One region of the Larkinella harenae genome, then DNA from elsewhere that is predicted to be linked to it. Evidence: riboswitches for the same ligand, from Rfam matches in the RefSeq annotation. Region 1 holds a riboswitch; the other holds the start of a gene.
The links. Region 1 has a riboswitch for cobalamin ahead of ACYVH9_RS04590 (TonB-dependent siderophore receptor). Riboswitches for the same ligand answer to the same signal wherever they lie in the genome.
Positions count from the first base shown of each region.

Region 2: another riboswitch for cobalamin. It lies ahead of ACYVH9_RS26265 (TonB-dependent receptor plug domain-containing protein); the one in region 1 lies ahead of ACYVH9_RS04590 (TonB-dependent siderophore receptor).

Region 1 covers NZ_BAAGWE010000001.1:1,123,301-1,135,209, reverse strand. Annotated here, with positions in the region: gene ACYVH9_RS04595 (PepSY domain-containing protein) at 1-1,434, opposite strand, end outside; gene ACYVH9_RS04590 (TonB-dependent siderophore receptor) at 1,496-3,796, opposite strand; cobalamin riboswitch at 4,076-4,278, opposite strand; cobalamin riboswitch at 4,322-4,529, shown strand; gene ACYVH9_RS04585 (hypothetical protein) at 4,652-5,284, shown strand; gene ACYVH9_RS04580 (TonB-dependent receptor plug domain-containing protein) at 5,288-7,498, shown strand; gene ACYVH9_RS04575 (RNA polymerase sigma-70 factor) at 7,759-8,319, shown strand; gene ACYVH9_RS04570 (hypothetical protein) at 8,397-9,056, shown strand; gene ACYVH9_RS04565 (hypothetical protein) at 9,066-10,286, shown strand; gene ACYVH9_RS04560 (TonB-dependent receptor) at 10,510-11,909, shown strand, end outside.
Region 2 covers NZ_BAAGWE010000008.1:71,425-83,333, forward strand. Annotated here, with positions in the region: gene ACYVH9_RS26260 (DUF5074 domain-containing protein) at 1-725, opposite strand, end outside; gene ACYVH9_RS26265 (TonB-dependent receptor plug domain-containing protein) at 722-2,641, opposite strand; cobalamin riboswitch at 2,727-2,929, opposite strand; gene ACYVH9_RS26270 (helix-turn-helix transcriptional regulator) at 3,052-3,462, opposite strand; gene ACYVH9_RS26275 (2,3,4,5-tetrahydropyridine-2,6-dicarboxylate N-succinyltransferase) at 3,629-4,447, opposite strand; gene gap (type I glyceraldehyde-3-phosphate dehydrogenase) at 5,523-6,512, shown strand; gene trmB (tRNA (guanosine(46)-N7)-methyltransferase TrmB) at 6,547-7,206, opposite strand; gene ACYVH9_RS26290 (bifunctional folylpolyglutamate synthase/dihydrofolate synthase) at 7,212-8,531, opposite strand; gene ACYVH9_RS26295 (hypothetical protein) at 8,538-9,473, opposite strand; gene ACYVH9_RS26300 (HU domain-containing protein) at 9,625-10,704, opposite strand; gene ACYVH9_RS26305 (TonB-dependent receptor) at 10,726-11,909, opposite strand, start outside.

The DNA of each region.
Region 1 (11,909 bases):
TACACTAACAACGGTACCCCCCAGCATCAGAAACCCGACGACAAGATCCCACAAAGGACGCTTATACACCAGAAATCGAAAATCCAGACTGTGCAAACCGTGGTACAGCCAGCGTTCCAGACGGCTTCCGTTTTCGTGTTTCAGAACCAGCTGCCCCGTTTTCAGATCCACGTAATACCAGCTCTGGGCCGGGTTATCAATTTTGATGCGCAAAACCGGTAGCCTCTTTTCCTGCTTTTTTGAATAATAATAATCATCATATTCCGTCAGTGTGCGTGCTTCCAGCACGGGTTTACCGGGGTTAAAAGCCGTCAGCTGAGCCACCAGTGGACCAGTCGGAAACTGCTCGAATGGAAGCGCACCGGGATCATCGGCGGCCAGCAAGCGGGTATGAAAATCATCCTGATAAGCCAGGAAGTACGGGCGGCCAAATAGCTGAACCAGGTGCATTTCCTTAAGCAATAAATGCGGCTGAAACAGGACCGCAGCCCGCGCCGGAGACACCGTAAAACCCACCGGATTCAGAGGGCCGCCCGACCAGGCTTTTAATTCCGTCAGCCGCCGTTCGGGATCAGGTCCAAATTCAATCGGACTCATGGAGAACAACCCACTCAACGTCCAGGTGAACACAAAAATACCAAAAGCAAATCCGGTGTAATGGTGCCAGCGAAACCATTTTTTCCGGTAAGGGCTGAACGCCCAGGCATTGGACCGGTTTCGTTTGTACCGCACAACTCCCATCACCATACCGGCTACGCACATCACCGTCCCCACCAGCGACAGCCAGATCACGACCTGACTCCATACCGGGCGGTTTCGGATCAGCACGGTTGGGTAAATCCAATGCGGGATCGGCCCCAGCCAGGCCCAAAACCGTTGGCGGGCGTTGAGCATCTGCACAGCCTCACCCGTATGCATTGATACGTAGACGTACGTCCGGGCGGGATCATCCATCACAAAGCGATGCACCTCGGGCAGATACCCCTGCGAACGGTGGGCCGCCATCCACTGATCGATCTGGTGCAGCGTTTCGACGGAAGCGGGTCGGCTGGTGTTGTGCACAAACGCCCGCGCAATCCGCCCCGCCAAAACCGTATCAACCAGCGGCAGAAGCTCGCCCGTATCCGCATAAACAGCCCTGTGCTGATTGGACTGGGTAACAATTCGGTAGACGGGTCGGTCGAGCAGCATCCCCAGCCGAACGGTTTTTACGGTATCGGTCATTCCGGCGCGGTCTAAAGCCTGCTGTGGAGTCAGTTGGCACGAACTCAGATTAGCCGGCGGAAGCTGCTGCAAACGCTGGTGGTATTTCATCGTCGGGAAGCCCGCGTACATCATCACGAAGCCCGATAGAAACCAGATGACGAAAAGCAGGCTCAGAGCAAACCCCAGGTAACGATGGGTGAGCAACATCCACTTGACGAATGTCTTCATGGGCGGTTTTCGGTTTTGAATCACCGGTTCTCTGTTTGGAAAACCGGTGATTCTTCTACGTTTACAGACTGTATTTCAGGGTCAACAGGTAGTTGCGGGTGGCTCCCGGATAAAACTGGTTTGTAATGATGACGTTGTTGAAGTAACGCTCATTGAGCAGGTTGTTGACGTTCAGGCGCAGGCCCACCCGCCCGATGCGGTACCCCACGGCCCCATCCACAACGGTATAAGCGGGCAGTACATAGGTATTCGCGCTGTTGGCGTAGGTATCGCTCATGTAGTTTGAACCCAGCCCCAGGCTCAGCCCGCGAAGTACGGTTTTGGGCAGCTCATAATTAACCCACACATTGACCATGTGTTTGGGCGCCAGCACCGCCGTGTTCCCGGCCACGGAATTAACATCACTCCCGGCAAACGGCAGATATTTAGCCTGTGTAAACGTATAGCCAGCTGTTATGTCCAGTCCGGCCAGCGGACTGCCCTGCATGTCCACCTCAAAACCTTTTGATTCGGCGGAGCCAATGCCTTTGAACACACCGCCCGGCAGACTTTCTACCTGGTTGTCCTTGCGCATGTAATACAATGATCCCGTTGCCGTCCAGCGTCGTGCCAATTCCAGACGGCTACCCACCTCGGCCTGATAGCCGGTTTCGGGATCGAAAATTTCGCCGTTGGGTGCGATCCGGCGCGACGGTTTGAAGTAGGTTGAATACGACCCGTAAACCGACAACGACTGAATGGGCTGATAGACCAGGCCCAGGCGGTACGTCAGGGCCGATTTTGAAATCGGTGTTTGAGCACCGCGCTCCGTCACGTTTCGGTCGGCATCAACCTTGTCGGTGTAATAGACGCCCTTGAAACTGTCAAACCGCAACCCCACCAGCGCCTTGAGTTTATCCGAAAACCGCAGCCAGTCCTGCACGTAAAAACCGTGTACGGTTTCGTCGGACGCCCGGTACTGCGTCGTCACATAATCGATATAACCCTGATTCAGAACCGGATTCTGTACGGCAATCTGGCTTAATCGGCCCGGACCAAAAATGGTGGCATTATACGTTTTCCGATCCAGCACACTGAGCGAATATCCCGCCAGAATTTTCTGTTCCACCGGTCCGGTAGTCAGGTCATAAGTCAGTTCGAACTGGTTCTGAAGGGGTTTGGTAATGTGGTTGAAATACAAAGGTGAGGTCCGTTTCAGGGAATCGCGCCGGGCGTTGAACGTCAACTGTTCGGTCGAAAAATAGTCGATATTGTCGTGGGAATACGACAGTTGATTCGACAGACGCAGGTTGGAAGTCAGTTGGCGAACATACTGTAACTGGACATTGTAATTGGTATTCTTCAGGAAATCCGCCGGATCGTTGTAGCGGGTATTCATATCCATTCCCGGCGAGACGAGGCCACCGGGCAACATCGGGATTCCGGTATCGGTAGCGTAGCGGTCTTTATTCGCGCCGAGCGTCAGGTAGAAATAATCCTTTTCGGTGGGCGTATACTCCAGCGCCAGGTACGCGTTGTTGGTGCTCACCGCCGACTGCCGGAAACCGTCCGTGGCCGAAAGACCGAAATCGGCCCGGTAGCGCAGTTTTGAACTCAGCGCACCGCCCACACCCGCCCGCATCCGCCGGGTGTTGAAGCTCCCGTACGTGGCGGAGAAATCGGCTTTCTGCTCCGCCGTCGGCCGCTTCCGAACGATATTGATGATTCCGCCCAGGGCCGAATGGCCAAACAACACCGATGCCGGACCTTTCAGCACTTCAATCCGTTCCACATTCGCCAGGTTGGTGCTGGGCGCGCTGGTCGAAATGTTGTGCCGTTCGTCGCGGACCCCATCCACCAGCAGCACGAAGTTGTTGAATCCCCGAACCGTAAAATGCTGAAAACCGCCGTAGGTGTTGTTGGCCCGAACCCCCGTTGTGTTTTTGACGGCTTCGCCCAGTTCATCGACGGCGCGCTGTTCGATAATACGGGCCGACACCGAACTGGTCGTAACCGGCATGTCCCGGGTGGGAATAGGGAGCTTATTGATGGAGGAGTAAGCCGAGCTGTGAACCGACGTGACAGTCACTTCCGAAAGTTCGTTGGTGCGGCTGTTCAGCTGATAACGGAGTACAGTTGTTTCATGAGAAATTACAGTAATGTTTTGTTTCTGGGCTTCGTAGCCAATTCCACTGGCGATGAGCGTGTAGGTGCCCGACGGTACGCGTTTGAGGACAAACTGGCCTTCTTCGTCGGTGGAAGTCCCGAGGCCGGTTCCTTCCAGCCGGATAGTGATGGCCGTCAGGGGTTCGCCGGTGTCGGCCTGAATCTGCCCACGAATAATACCGGTGGCCGACTGGCCCCATACGGTTTGGCTAGCCATCGAAACCAGTAACACGAGTTTCGCAATCGGCCTGAGAAAACAAAAAAATGAAGCGAATGGGCCACCAGGTCGCGGGTGGTCAATGGGGTGCTTGTGCATAGCTTTTAACTTGAAAAAATAAGTTTAAAAGTCTCTGCCAGCATTTCGTCGTGCGAGCGGGAAGGAGCAAACGGGCAATGGCTACCGGTGCTTTGGGGAACGCAGCACCAATCCGTTTTGGCATACGCATACACCAGCCGGAGAAAGCCAATCTTGACCGTGCTTCAGACCGCGAAAGCATTGTCAGCAAGAAAAAAGGCAGGTCTCCTGACTTGTAACCTGGCTACCGTCCTTCCCAGTTTTTCAAACCAGTGAACATCAAGCGTGCGAATCACGCCGGGTAGCTAGTGTGTGCGTTACTTACAGTTGCGCGACAGCTCGGGATTTACACCCGATTCCCTATTAATCAGCGGTTAAGCCGAACCATTTTCCTGTTGGAGAAATGAAGTAGATACTTACTGGCGCAAAGGTATGAATAAAATTGTACTTTTGCGGCTGCTTACGGGTGCGCTTCCATCGCGAAGCGCTTAAAAGGGAATCCGTCGCACTACCCACGTAGTGTTAATCGGAGCAGTTCCCGCTGCTGTATAGTTCAACAAAACGTTTTGACCGATTTGCCACTGTTCCTTTATCGGGGATGGGAAGGCGTCAGAACTGAACGAGCCAGAAGACCTGCCACTAAGCGTTTTATCCGGTGTGCTTTCGGGAAGAAAAGCAGGCAGGCAGTTGATTGAGTGCGCCCCGGCGGGCGGCCACTCCTGCATTGCGTTTGCATTTTTCGTGGATGGCCACCGGCTCAAATCCCTGTAAACGCACATGATCAACCCACTTCTTCTGGATTCGCTGCTCCTGGGTGTGCAGCATTCCTTCGAACCCGACCACATGGCCGCCGTGTCGGTGCTAGCTTCCGAAAAACGCAATCATCAGCAAATCTGGCGCATCGTCTGGCGATCGTCGCACTGGGCGCTGGGCCATTCGTTTACCCTCATTCTGTTTGCCTGTTTTATTCTGTTGTTAAAATCGGCCCTGTCGCTCAACATCGCCGAACAGGTTGAACTCGTGGTGGGGCCGCTGATGATCTGGCTGGGCCTTGTGGCCATCCGGCGCAATCACAAACCTCAGGAGCCTGAAGCTACCCCCTCCACTTCCCCCAAACCGGTCAGCCGGTCGTTCTGGGTCGGCATGATCCACGGTTTGGCGGGCACGGGCGGAGCGTGTACCGTGGCCCTGACGCTGGCGGCCCGCGATGCATCGACAGCGGTCTGGATCATTGTGCTGCAAAGTGTAGGCATCATCGCTGCCATGACACTGTACGGTTGTTTACTGGCTTTCTCGCTCACCCGGGTCATTGACCGCTGGCAGTCAGCCGTTCGTTTGATCAATTATGCCGTCGGTATTTTTTCCATCGCCATCGGCGTCTATACCTTATTCGAAGTCATTCCATCTTAGTATATGAAACAACGATCTATCGATCGATCTACCCGTTGGTTCCCGAGGCTCACCTGCCTTTATCCGGCACTAAGTATACTCTCTCTTACGGCTTTACGGGCCCAGTCGGTTTCCCCCGACAGCCTTCGGCAAAGCGACCTGAGTGAAGTAGTCGTAACGGCCACCCGTTCGGAAATCAGACGCGACAAAGTACCGCAGCAAATCGCGGTTATAACCCGACGTGACATCGAGCAGACACCGGCCTTCGACGTCACGGATCTGGTCAAGAAATTGACTGCGGTCAACATCATTCAGTATCCAAACCTGTCGTCGGGGGTTGGCATCCGGGGATTCCGCCCCCAGTTTTCGGGGCTCAATCAACGGACATTACTGCTCATTGATGGCCGACCGGCGGGGGCCTCCAACCTGTCTACCATCGGACTCAATCATGTGGAACGGGTCGAGGTTTTGAAAGGGCCTGCATCAGCCTTGTACGGGTCTCAGGCGATGGGGGGCGTTATCAACGTCATTACCCGGCGATCAACGGGGGCCATCCGGGGTGGTGCCTTCGCCGAGTACGGCTCGTTTCAAACGTATCAGGCCGCGGGAAACATCGGCGGGAATCTCACCAAACGACTTGATTTTGATGCATCGGTCAGCTATCTGAAGCGGGCGCACGATTACAGGCTGGGGAACGGGAATCTATTTCGGAATCTGCTCAAAGGCGATCAGGCCGTCAAGTATCCCCCTAATCTATCGCCCGAAACCGTCGACGACCGTAAAGATGACGGTTTGAGCCGTCCGAACACGAAGCTTACCTATTATTCTGGAACCCTACGGGCAGGTTACCAGGTGAACTCCCACTGGCGGGTCGATGTTCGGGGCGAAAAATTTACCGCGAACGATGTCGAATCGCCGGGTGATATTACATACGGAATCACGCAGGCCAGTCTCAAAGATGTGGACCGGCAGTCGGGCGAAGTGGCGTTGAGCGGTCAGATTGGTCCGCACAAACCAACCCTGCGCGTCTTTACGGCGGAAGAAAACAACTTCAATCAGACGACAAATGTAGCGGGGAAACCGGTCACTCCTTTTCTCTCCGCCAATACCGGTAACCGCTGGCAGGGTATTCAGTTGAAGGATAGCTGGCAGTTGGGGCGGCACCATCTTACGATTGGGTACGATTACCTGAAGGCCGGCACCCAATCCCGCAGTTGGAGCAATGCCGATACCGAACGAGCGCCCACGCAGCCCAATTACACCATTCGCTCGTCAGCTTTTTACGCGCAGGGCCTGCTCACATTTGGGCAAGATCGGCTTACACTACAACCAGGTCTCCGCTACGATAACATCACCTTCGCCGTGCAGGAAACTCCGCTTTTAACCACGTTTAAACCGGGAAAAACCGCAAACCCATTCATTAGTCCCAGCCTGGGTGCTGTGGTTCAGGTGCTGCCCGGTTTGCGGATGAAGGGCACCGTGGGACGGGCCTTCGTCACGCCCGATGCGTACAACGTCGCCGGATACTCCGAAACCCGTACCACGACCGGACGCATCACCATTACCAGCGGCAATCCAAATCTGACCAATGAAAACAGTATTAGCTATGACCTTGGCCTGACGTTCAGCCGTCCGAAAATCGGTTTCAGTGCGGCCATTACGTATTTCAATACCGATGTCCGAGATCGGATCGCCCGAATTGTAACGCAGGTTAACGAAAAGCAGCCAAACGGGGATGTTATCGTGGCCCGGGCTACCTACGTCAACGCAGCCGATTCGGATCTGAGTGGGATTGAAACCGAAGTTAGCTACGATTTTGGTGCCTTGACGGCGTATCGGTACTCCCTGCGGCTATTCGGCAACGCGACCTCAATGCTCTGGTATTCCGAAACCCTGGTCAGTACGGATGGGAATACGACCCGCCGTGACATTGCCAACGTGGCCCGAATGAACCTGAACGCGGGGCTGGAATACGATTCGTTCAAAGGATGGCGAGCCCGGCTGCTGAGCCGCTACATAGGACACCGGAAAGACACCGATTTTACGGATGCGGCCAATCCGGAAATCGAATATCCGGCGTACCTGGTGCTTGATCTGAGCACTTCGTATACGCTGGCGCAGCACCATACGGTGAGCCTCCAGGTGACCAACCTGACCGACGAAAATTATTACGAAAAGCGGGGCTATAACCTGCCGGGCCGGGCTGTTTCGCTGCGCTATCACTTTACCTTTTAAACTGGCAATGCCGGGAAACGTTCCGGACGGTTCAATTCGATCGGGTCCAATTACCATACTGCTACCTCATTCAGCCAGGCGCCTGGTGAATGAGGTAGCAGTATGGAACGCCGACAGTTCTTTATTTCTGGACTAACGGTTTCGATCTGGACGGGTTACGCAGCATGCAGACCCTATCACACCGGCTTTTGCGAATCATAGCCGGTTACCTGCTAATTAATTTAGAATAATTCTAGATAAAATAAAGCAGGGTACTATATTTGCGCTTTCTTCGCCCCGGTATGTACGAAGCGCCACCCCATACGACCACTTTCAAAATCGATGAACAATCGTTTCGAGATATCTATGGGCGGCATTGGGAATCGGTTTTTGCGGTTTGTTACAACAACCTGCGCGATGCAGAAGTATCCAAAGGCATGGTGCAGGACATTTTTAAGTCGCTCTGGGAACGCCGTGACGAACTGGAAATTACGGTTTCCATCGAACGATACCTCCTCCGATCCGCCAAATTCAAGGTGTTCGAATACCTGCGCAACAGCAAGATTCGGCAAGAATATACCCAGGAGGCTATTAGCCGTGCATATACGGCCGATAACGGCACCGAAAACGACATTTTCTACAATAGCCTGAAAGAAAAAATTAACGGTCTGGTCGAAACACTGCCCTGCCAGTGCCGGAACGTGTTCAAAATGAGCCGCGAACAAGGCTTATCAAACAAAGAGATTGCCATCTCGCTATTGATTTCGGAGAGGGCCGTTGAATACCACATTACCCGTGCACTATCCACCCTGCGCGCCAATCTTTCCGAATACTTCACCTAGTTTGTCACCACGGCTTACGGTTAACGCTTATTTGTGCTACTTTTACTCAAAGCATCTATTCGGCCGAAAGCGCATTCATGAAGATCAGCAGGGAGCTTATCGAAAAATACCACCGCGGACAATGTACGCCCGACGAACAACAGGCGGTTGAAGCCTGGCTTTTCGATGACGACACGACGCCAGACCCGGTTTTGCTCCTACCGGTTGGCGAAAGCAAGTTTACGGTTCAGCAGGAAATGTGGCAGGACATCGAAAAAGTGCTTCCTTCCCGGCAAAAAAAGTCCTTTTCGGTTACTTACTGGCGACAGGCCGCGGCCGTCTTGCTTTTTTTCCTGGCCGGAGCCACGTTTTTTTTTCTCCACAATCAGACCGAAAGCCGCGGGATTATTGTTGTCACGAACACGTCTGAGACGGCCAATAAAGACCTGCACGAGAGCGCTTATTCGATTTCCGTTGGCCCGAAAAGTAATGTTGAGATCGACACCCAAACCGGTCGCATCGATTTTTGCGGGGCTATGATGATCAATCCCAAACACGACATTGAGTTAACCATCCAGGGAGTCTGCACCCAACCCGACGAAAAAAGCGAAAAAGTGGTACTGAAAAAAGGCCAGAACTACATTGCCTTGAACTACGGCACAACGGCGACCAATGAAGTGATCGTTCTGCCGCAAGGTTCTCTTACGGGCCTGCCGCCCTTGATGCAGCGACAGCTCATGATGCAGTTTGATATTTGAACCGAACGTATGAAGGGGAATTTCTGGAACGGCTTCGTTGCGTTTTTTATCTTTTGGGGGCTTGTTCAACTGATTGGCTGTACGCCCGAAAAAAAAGACAGCACGCCGGATCACAAGAAAAAATACAGTCTTTACGTGATGATGAAGGACGGGGCCGAATACCTCGTTCAAACCGATACCCTCGATTCGGGTTTTATGGATCCGCTCGCCCAGGGCACCCGAGTAACGCCTTCCCGCCTGTTTTACGAGCTGATTGTGCACCAGAACCAGTATTATCGGCTGTCCTGGAAAGACAGCAAATTCCTCCGTAATACCGTTGAAAATAAAGAATTTAAACAAACCGGAAGCATTCAGCTTACAGGCCAATGGAGCGTCGACAACTACAACTGGCTCGGCGATACACTGCTGATTCTGGGTCACGACTTTCGGCAATCAGAAGTTCGCTACGCCAAGATTACGCTCGATCATCTGAAAGCACAGGAAGGAACCGTCAACCTGCCCAAGCCCACGGATGGTTTTAATTCCATGTCCATCGGTTTTTCCACGTTCTTGAACGGCGATCTCTACCTGGGCTACACGTATCACAAAACCGGTCTGAATAGCTACACCACCAGCGACACCCTTTACGTCACGCAGTTGACGTACCCCGGCCTGAAAACCGTCCGCACGTTCAAAGACAGCCGCTCGACCTACCCCGGGGGCATTAACACCCGTCAATCGCATTTTTTCACCGACGAAAACGGCGACTTTTACTTCATCGCGTGCCCGGGCATCGCACTGGGCGACCATCCCTCCAAACCCACCGGCATTTTTCGCATCCGAAAATCGGACGGCGCACTCGACCCGGACTATTTTTTTAACCTGTCGGCTTCCCCAATTCACAACCACGGCTACGGTTTTTGGTCCATCGGCCACGGCAAGGCCATTGTCCGTACTGAACGGAAGGCGCTTTTTAGGGGGATGCAGGACCACTACCTGGTTCCGCATTTTGATTTTTACGTGCTGGACCTGGCCCGACAAACCACAACCCGTCTTAACCTGCCACTTGACAAAGGCACTGCCCGTAACTGCGTACTGATGGAAAACGGAAGGGTTTATATCACCCTCAACCCCAACACTGAGGACAGTTACGTCTGGATTTATGACCCCGCAACGGGTTCGCTCCGCAAGGGACTTCAGTTTGACAAGCAGGTCGATTACGTCATTCGCTTGGATCGACTCAACTCCTGACCAATGCGGGCGTTGTTCCTCTCTCCCCGTTTGTACTTCGTTTTCAAATAGCCGGAATCGACCGGAACGTCGTATTTGCTGACGCATTTCCTGCCAGACGAGCGCTCTCACGAACCCGTCTTCACCGGTCCCGCCAAGGATTCACACTTTTTTTGCCGCTCTACCTTCGGGAAGTAAGCCGTGGCGCTACTGACTGGTTGATAGTCCATTTTTCGATCAACCCATGCAAGCTGGCAAAACACTACGCTACCTTATCCTAACCGCTTTCTGGCTTTTTTCGATACCGGTTTTTGCCCAAAAAACCGGTGTCATCTCGGGGTATGTACAATCCGAGTCGGGCAGCGCGGTTCCCGGCGCAACGGTAGTCCTGAAAAATACACCCCACGGTACGGCCTGCGATGCCGACGGTTTTTACTCGTTTCCGGTGCCCAACCCCGGTCGTTATACCCTCCAGGTTTCCGCCATTGGTTACCTCACCGCAACGCAGGACGTCACCGTCAAACCTCAGCAGGCACTCAGCCTGACCATTCGGCTGAAAGAAAACCAGCAGGACTTAAAAGAGGTCAACGTATTCGGCAAAACCGAAACGCAGCAGGTGAAGGAACAGGCGTTTACGGTCAACGCCATCGAAACCCGGCAATTTGCCAACACCACCGCCGACCTCAACCAGGTACTTAACCGCAGCACGGGGGTACGCATCCGGGAACAGGGCGGTTTAGGGTCCAGTTTCAACTTTTCGATCAACGGTTTGTCGGGCAAAGCCGTCAAGTACTTCATCGATGGCGTGCCGCTGGAAATCCTGGGCAGCGCCGTTTCCCTCAACACGATTCCCGTCAACCTCGCCGAACGCATCGAAGTCTACAAAGGCGTGGTTCCCGTGCAACTGGGTTCCGACGCAATGGGCGGGGCCGTCAACGTGATCACTAGCCAGCACCAGCGTAACTACCTGGACGCCAGCCACAGCTACGGCTCATTCAACACACACCGGGCAGCGCTGACGGGCCAGTATGTTCATAAACCCACCGGTATCACCATCAAAGCCAGCGGTTTTTACAACTACTCGGATAACAACTACAAAATGAAGGGCGTAGAAATTCTTCAGGGCGGGCAGCGTAACGGACAGGAAATTACGGACCTGAACGGCGCTTCCTTTGTGGTCGCCGATGTGCGCCGGTTTCACGACCAGTTCCGGTCGGCAATGGGGCAGGTAGAAGCCGGGATTTCGGGCCGAGCCTGGGCCGACGCGTTCTACGCAGGTTTCGGCTATTCGGAAGGGCAGCAGGACTTGCAAACCGGTTTTGAACAAACGATTGTATACGGCAACGTTACCCGAAAAAGTAAAGCCTCTACGGCTACGCTCCGCTACAGAAAAAATAATCTGCTGGTGAAAGGACTCGATCTCAGCCTTTTTGCTTCACGCTCCAAAGACACCTACATTACCGCCGACACGCTGTTTCGGCAGTACTACTGGGACGGTTTCTGGACGGTCAAAGCCGCCAGTGAAATGGGGTCAATTCGGGCGGTTTCGCACATCATCCGGCCCCGGAGCTTCGTGCGTGCCAACCTGAGTTACATCCTAAACGAGCAGCATTCCTTCAACCTTAACTACACGCTCGACCACCT
Region 2 (11,909 bases), on a different contig from region 1:
TGCCCGGAGTGCACCCACAATTTGCCATTGGCATCGACGGCTACCGGGTTTGGATTCGGACCCATTTCGATACTGGATTTCAATTGATCCGTTGTCGTGTCGATAATTATTAATTTGGTGGCTTCACCCGCTGATCCAGCAAACACTTCAGTACCGACCAGCAGAAGCGACTCTACTCCTTTTACCGCCGGGATTTTCTTCGTGACGGTATTGGTAGTCAGATCGACAACAGCAATATAACCCGGATCTTTATAAAATGTGCCATTGTTAAAATCGCCGGAGACGTCCCAGCAACTCACGTATACTTTATTGGCACTCACGCGAATGGCTGATCGCGGATTTTCAATTTCCGGTGATCGCAATGTCGCCAACGATTTAAAGGTATTGGCGTCGACGATTTCAATTTTATCCTGTGCTGCCGTTGTGTTGTCTACTAGAATCAGCCCTTTGCCGTCAGCTTCAGTGTAGCCCTGCACCCCGCCAGTAAGCGAACGTTGGTTGACCTGATTAAATATATCGTAAGTGATGGAATTTCCGGTGGGTGGCAAATACGTGATGGAGCCGTTGTTGTCTGTGAAATTTCCCGAGTTGATCACCAGCACGCCCGAACCGTAGGGCAATGCTTCTGGATTATTGTTGTCGTTGTTACACGACCAGGTAAATGCGACCAGAACCCCTAACGCCAGTTTGAGCCGACTAGTCGATAGCATTGTTTTCTTCTTCATTGGTTTTTGGTATTCAGATTACAGATTAATTGAATGGCAACGTACCGCCCCGGCATAGCGTTGCGCTTGATGTTTAGATAAACAGTGTCAAAAACGTTGTTGACCTGCCCCTGAATGCGTGTTTGCACGGGGCCGAGTTTAACTGCGGTTTCAAGCAGAATATTTGTCAGCATAAAACCGCGCAGAAACTGAATGTTGTCGAAGGTGATGTATTGGCGCGAATTAACCTGATTCTGAATAGTCAGACGGTTTTTACCCCAGGCCATGTACGCTGATAACCGCCCCACGTGTTTGGGAACATACACGAGTTGTTTGCCAACAATGTCCTGTGAATAGGCATTATAAGCCCGCTCCTGGCTCGAGCGTGTGAAAGCATACGTCAGATTTAGCCCCGATTGCCAGGCCAATGTCTGGTATGCAAGGGTACTGGTCCATTCCAGACCCCGGGAAACGACGAGTTGCAGATTTTCGACCCGATACCCGTAGTCGGGATTCCAATACGACCAATTGTCAATGCGGTTGCGGAAAACCGTTGCTTCGGTGGTAGCTTTCCAATTTTTGTCCGGTGCCCACTGCACGGCCAAACCTGTTTCCAGGTTGAACCCATTCTCGGGTCGTAGATCAGGATTGCCCAGCTCTTTCCAATAGCGTTCGTTTAACGTAGGAACCCGGTAGCTTCGTCCCGCTGAGGCTTTGGCCGTTAAGCTTACTTTGTCTTTTTGAAAAATAAAGTAGTCGGCGCCAACGGAAGGCGTTATGGGGGGATCGAACCGAGTGACAAAAGCTTGCCGCAGGTTGGCCGACAAAAGCCATTTTGCTAATTGAATTCGTAAGAGGGCAAACAAATCCGCCCTATCTTCCTCAATCTGCGGAGAATCGTAACCATCGACGCGGGTCCAGTAATGTGACCATTCACCCCCTATCCGCAGCGTGGCCAGCCCTGACGAATACGATTTGGATAGTTCTTTTTCAATTCGACTGACTAGTCGATCAGTCATTGAATGGCTGGGGTTTCTGAAATTCCCGCGGGCGTAATCAATTATATCACGCGTGAAACCCAGCCGTGCTGAAAGCGTTTGGTTTTCGTAAGTTGTTACTAAACGGTATGATTGGGAACGGGTTCGCTCCCGTGCTGTGGTGTCATTTGGCGAAATAACCAAATCATTGTCGGTCAGCCACATGTTCAACGCGAGCTGATTTCCTTTCTGATTTCGGAAATACAAATCCTGGATCACACCTTTCTGCCGGGTCGTTGAATGTTCGACAAAGTAGTTGCCCCGTTCCCGGTACGGAAAATCATTGTTGAAGTGGCTGAGGTTGGCGTATGATTTGCCCGAAACCTGCCATTTTTTACCAACCGGACTCACAAACCGGATGCCGCCCTGGGTGCTAAAATTACGAAAGCTGGCGATCTGCTGGCCCATTGAGGCAAACAAACCCGGCTGTTGCCACTGCGGATTATTCATGAGCAGGATGCTACCACCGACGGCGTCGGAACCTACGCTACTGGCCGAGGAACCGTATTGAATAGCTACTTGATCGAATCCGATGACGGGCAAAGTTGAAAAATCGGTGGTGCCCAGGGTTGGTTGGTTGATATTAATACCGTTCCAAAGCACGGCGGTGTGGTTGGCGGATGTGCCCCGAAAAGAGACTGTGGCCAGCTGACCAGCACCGTACACCTTAAAAGCCAGGGGTGTATGGTACGTCAGCATATCCGTTAGGTTTTGAAAACGAAACTGTTCCAAAGCCACGGAATCGATGCGGTGCGTTTTTAGGCCCGCCGAAAACCGTTCCGGAGGAGTCGCCCAAACCGTTATAGCCGGTAAGGTTTGGTCAACATTGCTGGTCTGCCCGTTCGCAATCGAAAACGAACTGATCAGTAAGGACAGGAAAATCCCGTCTCTGTACCGCATACTAAGTTAATTAAGTAAAAAGGATCGTCTCTAGATCTCCAGAGAGATTCACAAGCCGGTTCTTCTACACCCGAAAGCGGCCGGTTGAACAGCTGTTAAAAAGGTAGGTCTCCTGACTTACTCCCTGCTTTCGGCCTTCCCATCCGACCTTAGTTTCGGACAGTGGCAAGAAGAGAAAACAGACTTATTGAGTTTACAGTTGCGGGGACAGTGCCGGTCTTACACCGGCTTCCCTATTAAGCCATTCCTGACATGTGTCAGGTAGCGCCTTTTCTCAGAGGCAAAGGTAACGCATTGCGAAGGATTTTCAATCAAACCTTGTAGAGACCCGGTATAGGGAATCACAAAAAAAGTCCTGGGCAAATGGGGTTTGCCCAGGACCATGGAAAGGGGTGTTCAGAAGTCTGTATCTATGAAGGAGAATACTCGCGGAACGTTCCATCTGTATAGAAGATGAGAATCCGCTCTATGGTTTTTTCTTCTATTTTTTTAGCTGTAGGCAATTGTGAAGGGGCTGAATACTGTGGGGCTTCTGCCACAATTTCAGGTTGTGAAACGGTTTTCCTGACTGGTTGTGGTGGTGCTTCGACCGTTCGCGCGTTCACATTTGTAAATGACGGTTGTTCATCTTCCAGTATCCAATCGTAACCTAGTTCGGGAAACCGGCGGATAATCTTCTGAATGATATCAAAACTTGGGCGGTTTCTACCCGATAAGATGTGTGAGATACTTGAACGTTGTACACCGATTTCATCGGCGAAATAAGAAGGAGTTAAGTTCTTGTCCTTCAGTACCTGTTTAATTTTGTCATTTACATTCATAACAAGCTTTTTTTAACAAAAGTAAATTATTTACAATGATAAACAAGCGCAAATTTATTACAAAAGTAAATTATGACAAATGTAAACAAGTGGAATCAAAAAAAGGCCAGCTTACAAATGTAAACCGGCCTTCATAAGATGTAAATTGATGGAGAAAAACAGTTTGTTAAACTGTCACATTATTTTCGCGTAGCGCGTCATTCAATGACGTTTTCAAATCGGTCGATTCTTTGCGTTGACCAATGATGAGTGCACACGGTACGTGGTAAACGCCTGCAGCAAACTCTTTAGCAATACTCCCCGGAATGACGACTGAATTGTCGGGAACATACCCACGATGTTCAACTGGAGATGCTCCGGTTACATCAATAATTTTAGAGCTGCCAGTAATGGTAACACCTGCTCCTAGTACGGCTTTCTTGCCTATATGAGCGCCTTCAACTACGATGCAACGGGAGCCAATAAAGGCACCGTCTTCCACAATCACAGGCGACGCCTGTGGTGGTTCCAGAACGCCACCGATTCCTACTCCCCCACTCAAATGAACATCCTTACCGATCTGAGCACAACTACCTACCGTAGCCCAGGTATCTACCATCGTCCCTTCATCTACATAAGCTCCGACATTTACATAAGATGGCATCAAGATCGCGCCTGGAGCAATAAAAGATCCGTACCGCGCCACCGCTGGTGGAACCACGCGAACTCCCCTTTTCTGGTAATCAGTCTTTAGAGGGATTTTATCATGAAACTCAAAAATGCCTACTTCCTGAGTTTGCATTGATCGGGAAACAAAATAAAGTAGAATAGCTTTCTTCACCCATTCATTAACTGTCCACTTCTCCCCTGCACTGTCAGGCTCTGCAACGCGCAGGCGCCCATGATCAAGTTCAGCAAGAACTTCCTGGATTACTTTTAAGGTTGCCGAATCGGTCAGCAATGTACGGTCCGACCAACAATTTTCAATAATACTCTTGTACTCCATAGTTCAAAAATTTAATTGCACTGTTAATTTATTTTTATGTATTTAATCTGCTGATAATAAGATTATTACGACTCTGGCAGTTTAAAGATTCTAATTGGATTTGTTATAATTGGCACTATACAATTGGCACTATCCTTTCACTTAAAAGGTTCGATTGATAGGGTGAGAAAAAGTGATCAATGTCGTCCTGTATTTAGTGTATGTTCGTAACATTATAATATAAATGCATTATATCAACTACCCTACTTGATTGCTCTAATACGATGAGCCGCCTTATTAATCTTTTGTTAACTACAATTGTTTTTACGCCTATTATTACTACTTCTACAACGGACCATAGTACCATGCTTCTCATACTATTCGTCTGTATTCATTCAATATTTCTCTTCTCGATATTGGCCGCCCGAACAGCTGCCCGCGTTATAGTGTCCCAACCTTCGAAGATTGCATTATAATGAATCGTACCTGTCACGCAGCGATTCATGGTCTAAGTAATTTTATACCTACGTTGGTGATTTGTAATTGAACCAGTAGAAAAAAATGATGGGGTGACAAAACTCTCTTCTGCCCACTTGAAAAAGTTAGAGGAGTTTCTGTATTCATCGTGCCCAATGAGCAAGAGGATTCCGTGAGAGAAGCTAGAATTGAATTTTGCTTTTTGATATACTTTTGACTGTTAATTTTTCACCATAAACTTTCGTTCAATCTATCAGTGTGAAGGTATTGATAATTCAAATGAATAAAAAAGGATTGCTAATAAAAACATGGTAGTTGTAGAGAATAAGGTAATATTCTAATCGCTAGGCGTAAAAAAAGAAAATGTATACTATTAAAATTAGTAAAATGCAGCACTTGTTTTAGTAATTTGCTAACTAATTAAACATTATATACTAATTTTTATACTATTTGACTAATTTAGATTTGCTAAAATACTAATTATGATGTCCGGCTTTGCAGCATTCTTTTTTATTTATCCCTATGCATACCTATTAGAGATGTTCTCTCCCTACCTTGCCCTTTTTCAAATTGTATTAATATCTTTGTAGCGTTCTTGTAACCAATTCTCAAACACACAATGGGCAAAATTAAAGTCGCCATCAACGGGTTCGGTCGCATAGGCCGATTGTCTTTTAGAAGACTTCTTGAAAAAGAAAATGTAGAAATCGTTGCCATCAACGACCTGACTGATAATGCAACGCTGGCACATTTATTAAAATACGATTCTGTTCATGGCAAATTTCAGGGCGAAATCGCATCTGACAGCGATAGTTTAACCATTAATGGAACACGCATTCATGCCTACGCTGAACGCGATCCTAAAGCATTACCTTGGGCTTCTCTCGGTGTAGATGTAGTTCTTGAATCAACCGGCCGATTCGTTGATGAAGCAGGTGCAGGCCAACATTTAACTGCTGGTGCCAAAAAAGTAGTTATCTCCGCTCCCGCTAAAGGCAACATTCCAACTGTTGTTTTAGGTGTGAATGAAGATACACTGAGTGGCGAGGAAACCATTCTTTCCAATGCTTCGTGTACGACAAACTGTCTAGCACCAATGGCCAAAGTCCTCGACGACGTTTTTGGAATTGAGAAAGGCTACATGACTACGGTACATGCTTATACAGCCGATCAAAATCTGCAGGATGCTCCTCATTCCGATCTGCGCCGGGCTCGGGCAGCTGCTCTGTCCATCGTTCCAACTTCAACCGGTGCTGCTAAAGCTGTTGGTTTAGTATTGCCGCAATTGAAGGGTAAACTGGACGGATATGCACTGCGTGTTCCCATTCCAGACGGTTCTGTAACGGATTTAACAGCAATCCTGAAACGGGAAGTAACAAAAGAAGAAATCAACGAGGCCATGAAAGCCGCAGCCGAAGGACCGCTGAAAGGTATTCTGGAATACTGTGTTGATGAGATCGTATCAACCGACATCGTTGGCAATCCCCACTCCTGCATCTTCGATTCCAAACTGACTTCGGCCAACGGAACGCTGGTTAAAATTGTAGGCTGGTACGACAACGAGTTTGGCTACTCAAGCCGCATTGCCGATCTGATTGCAAAATTGTAATATAAAAAGGCAAGGCAACAAAAAAGGCGGGGTTTTACTCCGCCTTTTTGCATTTTAAGTATTTTATGGAATACCCCTTTCGGTAAAAAATATCTTCATACCGGGTCTTAATACCGTAGTGAAGATCATTCATCTCAGACTGATAAAGATTCCGGGTGGTTACCAAATCCGAAAAACCGTGATCTGTTAGGGTAACTACACTGTAGTCAAAAAAATCATCGTGGTCGGTTTTCAGATGCAGCGTACCTGAAGCAGCCAGCACCTCGTGATACAATGCCAGAAAACGGGGCGCGGTCAGCCGGTTTTTAATTTGACTGATTCGCGGCTGGGGGTCTGGAAAGGTAATCCAGAGTTCATTCACCTCATCTTTTGCAAAGAAATCGAGTAATCGAAATACATCCGTCCGCAAAAACGCAACATTGGTCAGGCCCGCTTCCAGCGCTTGCTGGCTCCCTTGCGCAATTCGATCCCCTTTGCGATCAATTCCAATAAAATTCAGGTCAGGATAGTGTCGGGCCAGGCCCACCGTGTACTCCCCCCGCCCACAGGCTATTTCGACCACAATTGGATTCGTATTCTGGAAATAAACCTGCCGCCAATTTCCTTTAATCGTTTCAAAAAGCTCCTTCCCCGGTTCCAACACATTCGAACTGACGCGATTGTGCTCAAAACGGGCCAATTTATTTCTACTCACTATCGTTATAATTGATTTATTTCTGCAACAACATAGGTACTTCCGGTCACCAGGATACAATCGTCAGCCCCGGCACGTTCCAGCGCACTTTCCAGCGCCTGATTAACGGTTTTAAAAACCGCTCCCACCATACCATACTGACGAAATTCATTCGAGAGCGCTTCTGCATCCAGCGCCCGTGGAATATCAGGCTCACAAAAGTAATAATTTGCCTCTTCCGGAAACAGTTTGATTAGCTTCGACAAATCCTTGTCTTTCACAAATCCCAGCACCAGGTGCAGCGTACGGTATGAAACCGTCCTCAACGATTCGAGCACATTCCGAATTCCGGGTTCGTTATGCGCCGTGTCGCAAATAACGATTGGATTGCGTTGCAAAAACTGCCACCGGCCTTTCAACCCGGTTAATTCAACTACATTGGCAATTCCATACTGAAGCGCTGTAACAGAAACAGGAAATGGTGGAGAAGCACCATTGGTCTGCCAATCAGGCGAGGAAAGCTGATTGAGTGTGGTCAGAACACCGGCAACATTTTTCAGTTGATACGAGCCAAGCAAGCCAAGTTCAAGCGTAAACCCATTGCGATGGCTATCGACAATGGACAGCTGGCGCCGTTCTGCTTTGATTCCCTCATCCAGCACCTGAAAGCTTCCATCCGATGCAAATACAATCCGACTCCCACACTCCGCTGCTTTCAGACTAAACACCTCCTGTGTGTCAGAGTCTCGTTCACTAACCACCACCGGAACACCAGGTTTGATAATGCCGGCTTTCTCAAAGGCAATCTTCTCCAGACTGTCCCCCAAAATATCGCTATGATCCCATCCAATGTTTGTAATCAGGGACACCAAGGGCGTAATAATGTTCGTCGAATCAAGCCTTCCTCCCAACCCTACCTCTATTACCGCAATATCCACGCGCTGACGGGCGAAATAGTCGAAGGCCATAGCAACAGTCACCTCGAAGAAAGAAGGCCGCAAATCCTCGATAAACGCCTTATGATCGAGCACAAAGGCTGCTACCTCCGCTTCCGGGATTGGCAGACCGTCAATGCGGATTCGTTCCGTGAACGATTTTAAGTGGGGAGACGTGTACAGGGCAGTTTTGTACCCGGCGGCTTGCAGAACCGAAGCCAGCATGTGCGAAGAGCTTCCTTTGCCGTTGGTTCCCCCAACGTGGATGCTCCTGAACTGCTCATGTGGATTGCCCAGATAGGCACAAAAATGAAGTATATTATCCAGACCAGGTTTAATGGCCTTCGCTCCTACGCGGTGAAAAACCGGCAATTGCGCGTATAAATAAGCAATCGCTTCCGAATACGTCATTCGGTACTAATTTGATCGAATCTTAATTGTGTAAATTCCAGTAGATCTTGGTGGTGCAGAAGATCCTTTTGCTACTAACTGTAATTTATAAACCTGTTGTTTATAGAATTCTGTTACAGTTGGGCTCAGCTGTGTTTCTTTTAATCTAACATTAATTACATCCCCTCTATCATCCACCGTAATTTCAAATCTGATAACGCCACTTTCGCCGGAATTGTCCTGCGCAATGCGTGAACTGGCCAGTCGCCAACCTGCCATATTCAGCGAAACCCCCGATCCCGTACCGCCCGGCGTTCCGTAAAATTGTTTCGCGTTGATGTTTCCATCCGGATTTCCTTTATCACCGACGCCGGATGCGTCATCACCGTTGTTGTTTCCCCCAATTCCAGACGCTTTTCCCACAGTACCATTGGATCCACCCGAGGGAGACCGTTTATACAACGCATTGGCGTCCACCTTTTTCGGTTCGGCCACCGGTTCCGCTTTAGGCGGTGCAGGTGTTGGTTTTGGCGTAGTCGACTCGGCCTTTTTAGGGTCCGCCTTTTCCGGAACTGTTACCGGGCTTTCTATTTTGCTGGCAATATCCGGCTTCTCGGTAATGACTTTGCTCGGTTTAGCCTCTACAATTTTAGGAACAGGTGCGGTCGGTGTTTTTTCAACCCGCGAAGTGGTAGTCACTTTCGGATTTGGTTTGTCCTCTTCCTTCTTAACGTCTTCGGTATTTTTCGAATCGCTCGCTTTATTGTAGGTCTGGATGGAACCACTCCCCACCAGATCCGTGCCGAAATTGACATCGACGTATTCAATCGGTGGTGGCTCGGGAACCGACTGCCACAAGCGGATGTATAACAGCAGAAAAAAAAGCAGCGCGCACACAGCCGACGCACTGGCCAAAGCCGTTACCCGATATTCCTTCTCATTTTCGAGCGCAAATCGATTCATGCAAATACGTATTTAGGCATTAAACGCACCAACCGGGAGATCGTATTGCGTTCACCGGCAAAAATAAAACGAATTCGGGAATTGTTCAGTTCACACCATACAAAAAGGCAACCACCCAGGCTGCCTTTATCGGTTTATCTGCATAAAATAACTAATCAATCTTACAAACCCAGGCGCGAGCCCCCGCCAGCTTGCTTACTTTTTCGAGCGAAGCCAGAATTTCATCTTTATCGGATGAACCTACAGCGGCTACCTTCACCAGTTCTTTGGTCTTCGTCTGGGGAAGAATATAAGCGGTTTCAAACCCAGCCCGGCGCAATCGGTTCATCAATCGTTTTGCATTCGCTTTGCTGGAAAAACTGCCCGCGATGGCCAGGTAATAGGCCTCTTCCCGCTTCGGTTCAGCCACTACAACCGGTTCTTTCACAACTGGCGTTACCATGACTACAGGAGACGCGACCGGTACAACGGGTACTGTGCGCGTTGCTGCAGGTTCAGCGTCAACAACCGCAGTCCGCACGCTGTTTTTTTCGACGGGTTCGGTAGAAGCCGGAACAGCTTCCTCCTCCTGGGCAAAGAGTTCGAACGGATTCAGGCTACTAACCACCAGCGAAGGTGATTTCTTCACCGAAACAATCACCCCCAGCGAGCAAACCAGCAACACCGCAGCTGCCCAGGCCAAATACTGCCGACGAGTATTCGTTACCGGCATGGCAACAACTCGAGCTGGAACTTCTTCTGCCTCAACCGCAATCGGCGCTTCTTTCGGCAATTTCACTACTTCCTGGGGTACTTCCGTCTTCTCAACGGCGTTCACCAAACGCGCCGACACCGGTTGATACCCGTACGACTCGCCCTGAAAGTTATGCCGAATTTCGGGATCAAACTGAAGCTTTCCTTCCTCGTTTTCCGAGAAAAGCCCTACACCGTCGATGGCAAAGATTTGGCCTTGCCGGAGCGTTTGCTTCATTTCTTCCGCAAACTGCCGAATGGCCTGCCCTGCCGCTTCCCGCGTACAGCCGTCGTGCAGCATCATGTAATTGATCAATAACCCATCGTCCAGCTTAAGCGCTTCATTAAAAGCAATCTTCTTCCGGGGAGGCATATACATCCCGGTTGCTTCGACGAACGTAGCCGGCACATAATGCAGGATGAAGCCACCCAGCTCCGGAACAACGATGCAATCGTACTGAAACAGAAGTTTTTTTAGATAATCCGATACAGATACCATGAGCTTTCTAGTTGGGCATTGTCAAAAGCTGTACGACAATCCTCCGAGAAAGTTAAGCCCTTGTTGCGGATAATACAAATACCGCTGATAATTACCACCTATAATGTTATTTAACGAAACAAAAGCTGAAACCTGTTTTCCTAGGAAATAGTCAATTTTCAGGTTCAGATCCCAAATGGGTTTGAGGGTAAAAACCTGATTGGTAACGAAATTTTTTCCCTTCATACCCTGATAGTGGTACAAATCAACCGTGATAAACAATTTTTTATCCACAATAAACGAGTTGGCCCAGGAACCTGAGACGGTGGGCCGGTGCCAGGCTTCTTCCATTCGGGTTAAACTATAATCGTAGAAATCCGCCCGCAGGGTCGAGCGGAAAATTTCCTTATAGGTATACCCCACCTGCCCCGACACCGTCAGTACATGCGAACGATTGCCATCATACACCACAAAGAATTTGGAGGTATCCGGCCAGGTATTATTGAAGCCGTAGAAATTGCGGTAACGAGCGTACGAAACTTTTCCTTCGTACGAAATCCCGCCCCCAAGTTCTCCCTTGCTTCCCCCGTAGATATCCCAGGTTTTTTCCGTGTTGGCCAGCACCACCTGTGGAGCCAGCCACCGGTTTTCGCCCAGAAAACTCCGCAACGTGTTCCGGTTAATGTCCCCATCAACGCCCACAAAAAAGTGAATATTCCCCGCCGGAACCACATCGAGGTCGATAACGGGAAAAGCGCGCGTCCGGTTGATTGCCAGTCGCTTGTCCGATTCGTTAACAGCGTTAACCCCGAACGTAGCAGTCAGAAAAGAATTTGAATATTTAAAGGTCGGCTTCACACGGAACAGGTTCCGGTTATCAACCGGGCCGTCGGTACGCTGGGTAATGAATGCATCGGCCGCAAACAGCGCTACGAAGTTATCGGAAATCCCGACGGAGCCTTTCAGGTTCGTCGCCCAGTCCAACTCATTCACGTCATAATTGTCGGATAGATTGACAATTCCCGTCTTCAAAGAATAATCAATGGTTTGCTCGGGATTCACATTTTCAATCCCGACCCGAAACTGTGAGGTGGTCAGAACCTGGCGAATGGTCTGCCGGTCGATTTCCTGCGGGCGACGGTAACCGTAGAAATAAAAAGCTTCCCGGTCGTACCCCAGGTTGGCCGAGAGCTTGAATGCATCGGTCTGGTAATTTCCGTTGAGCT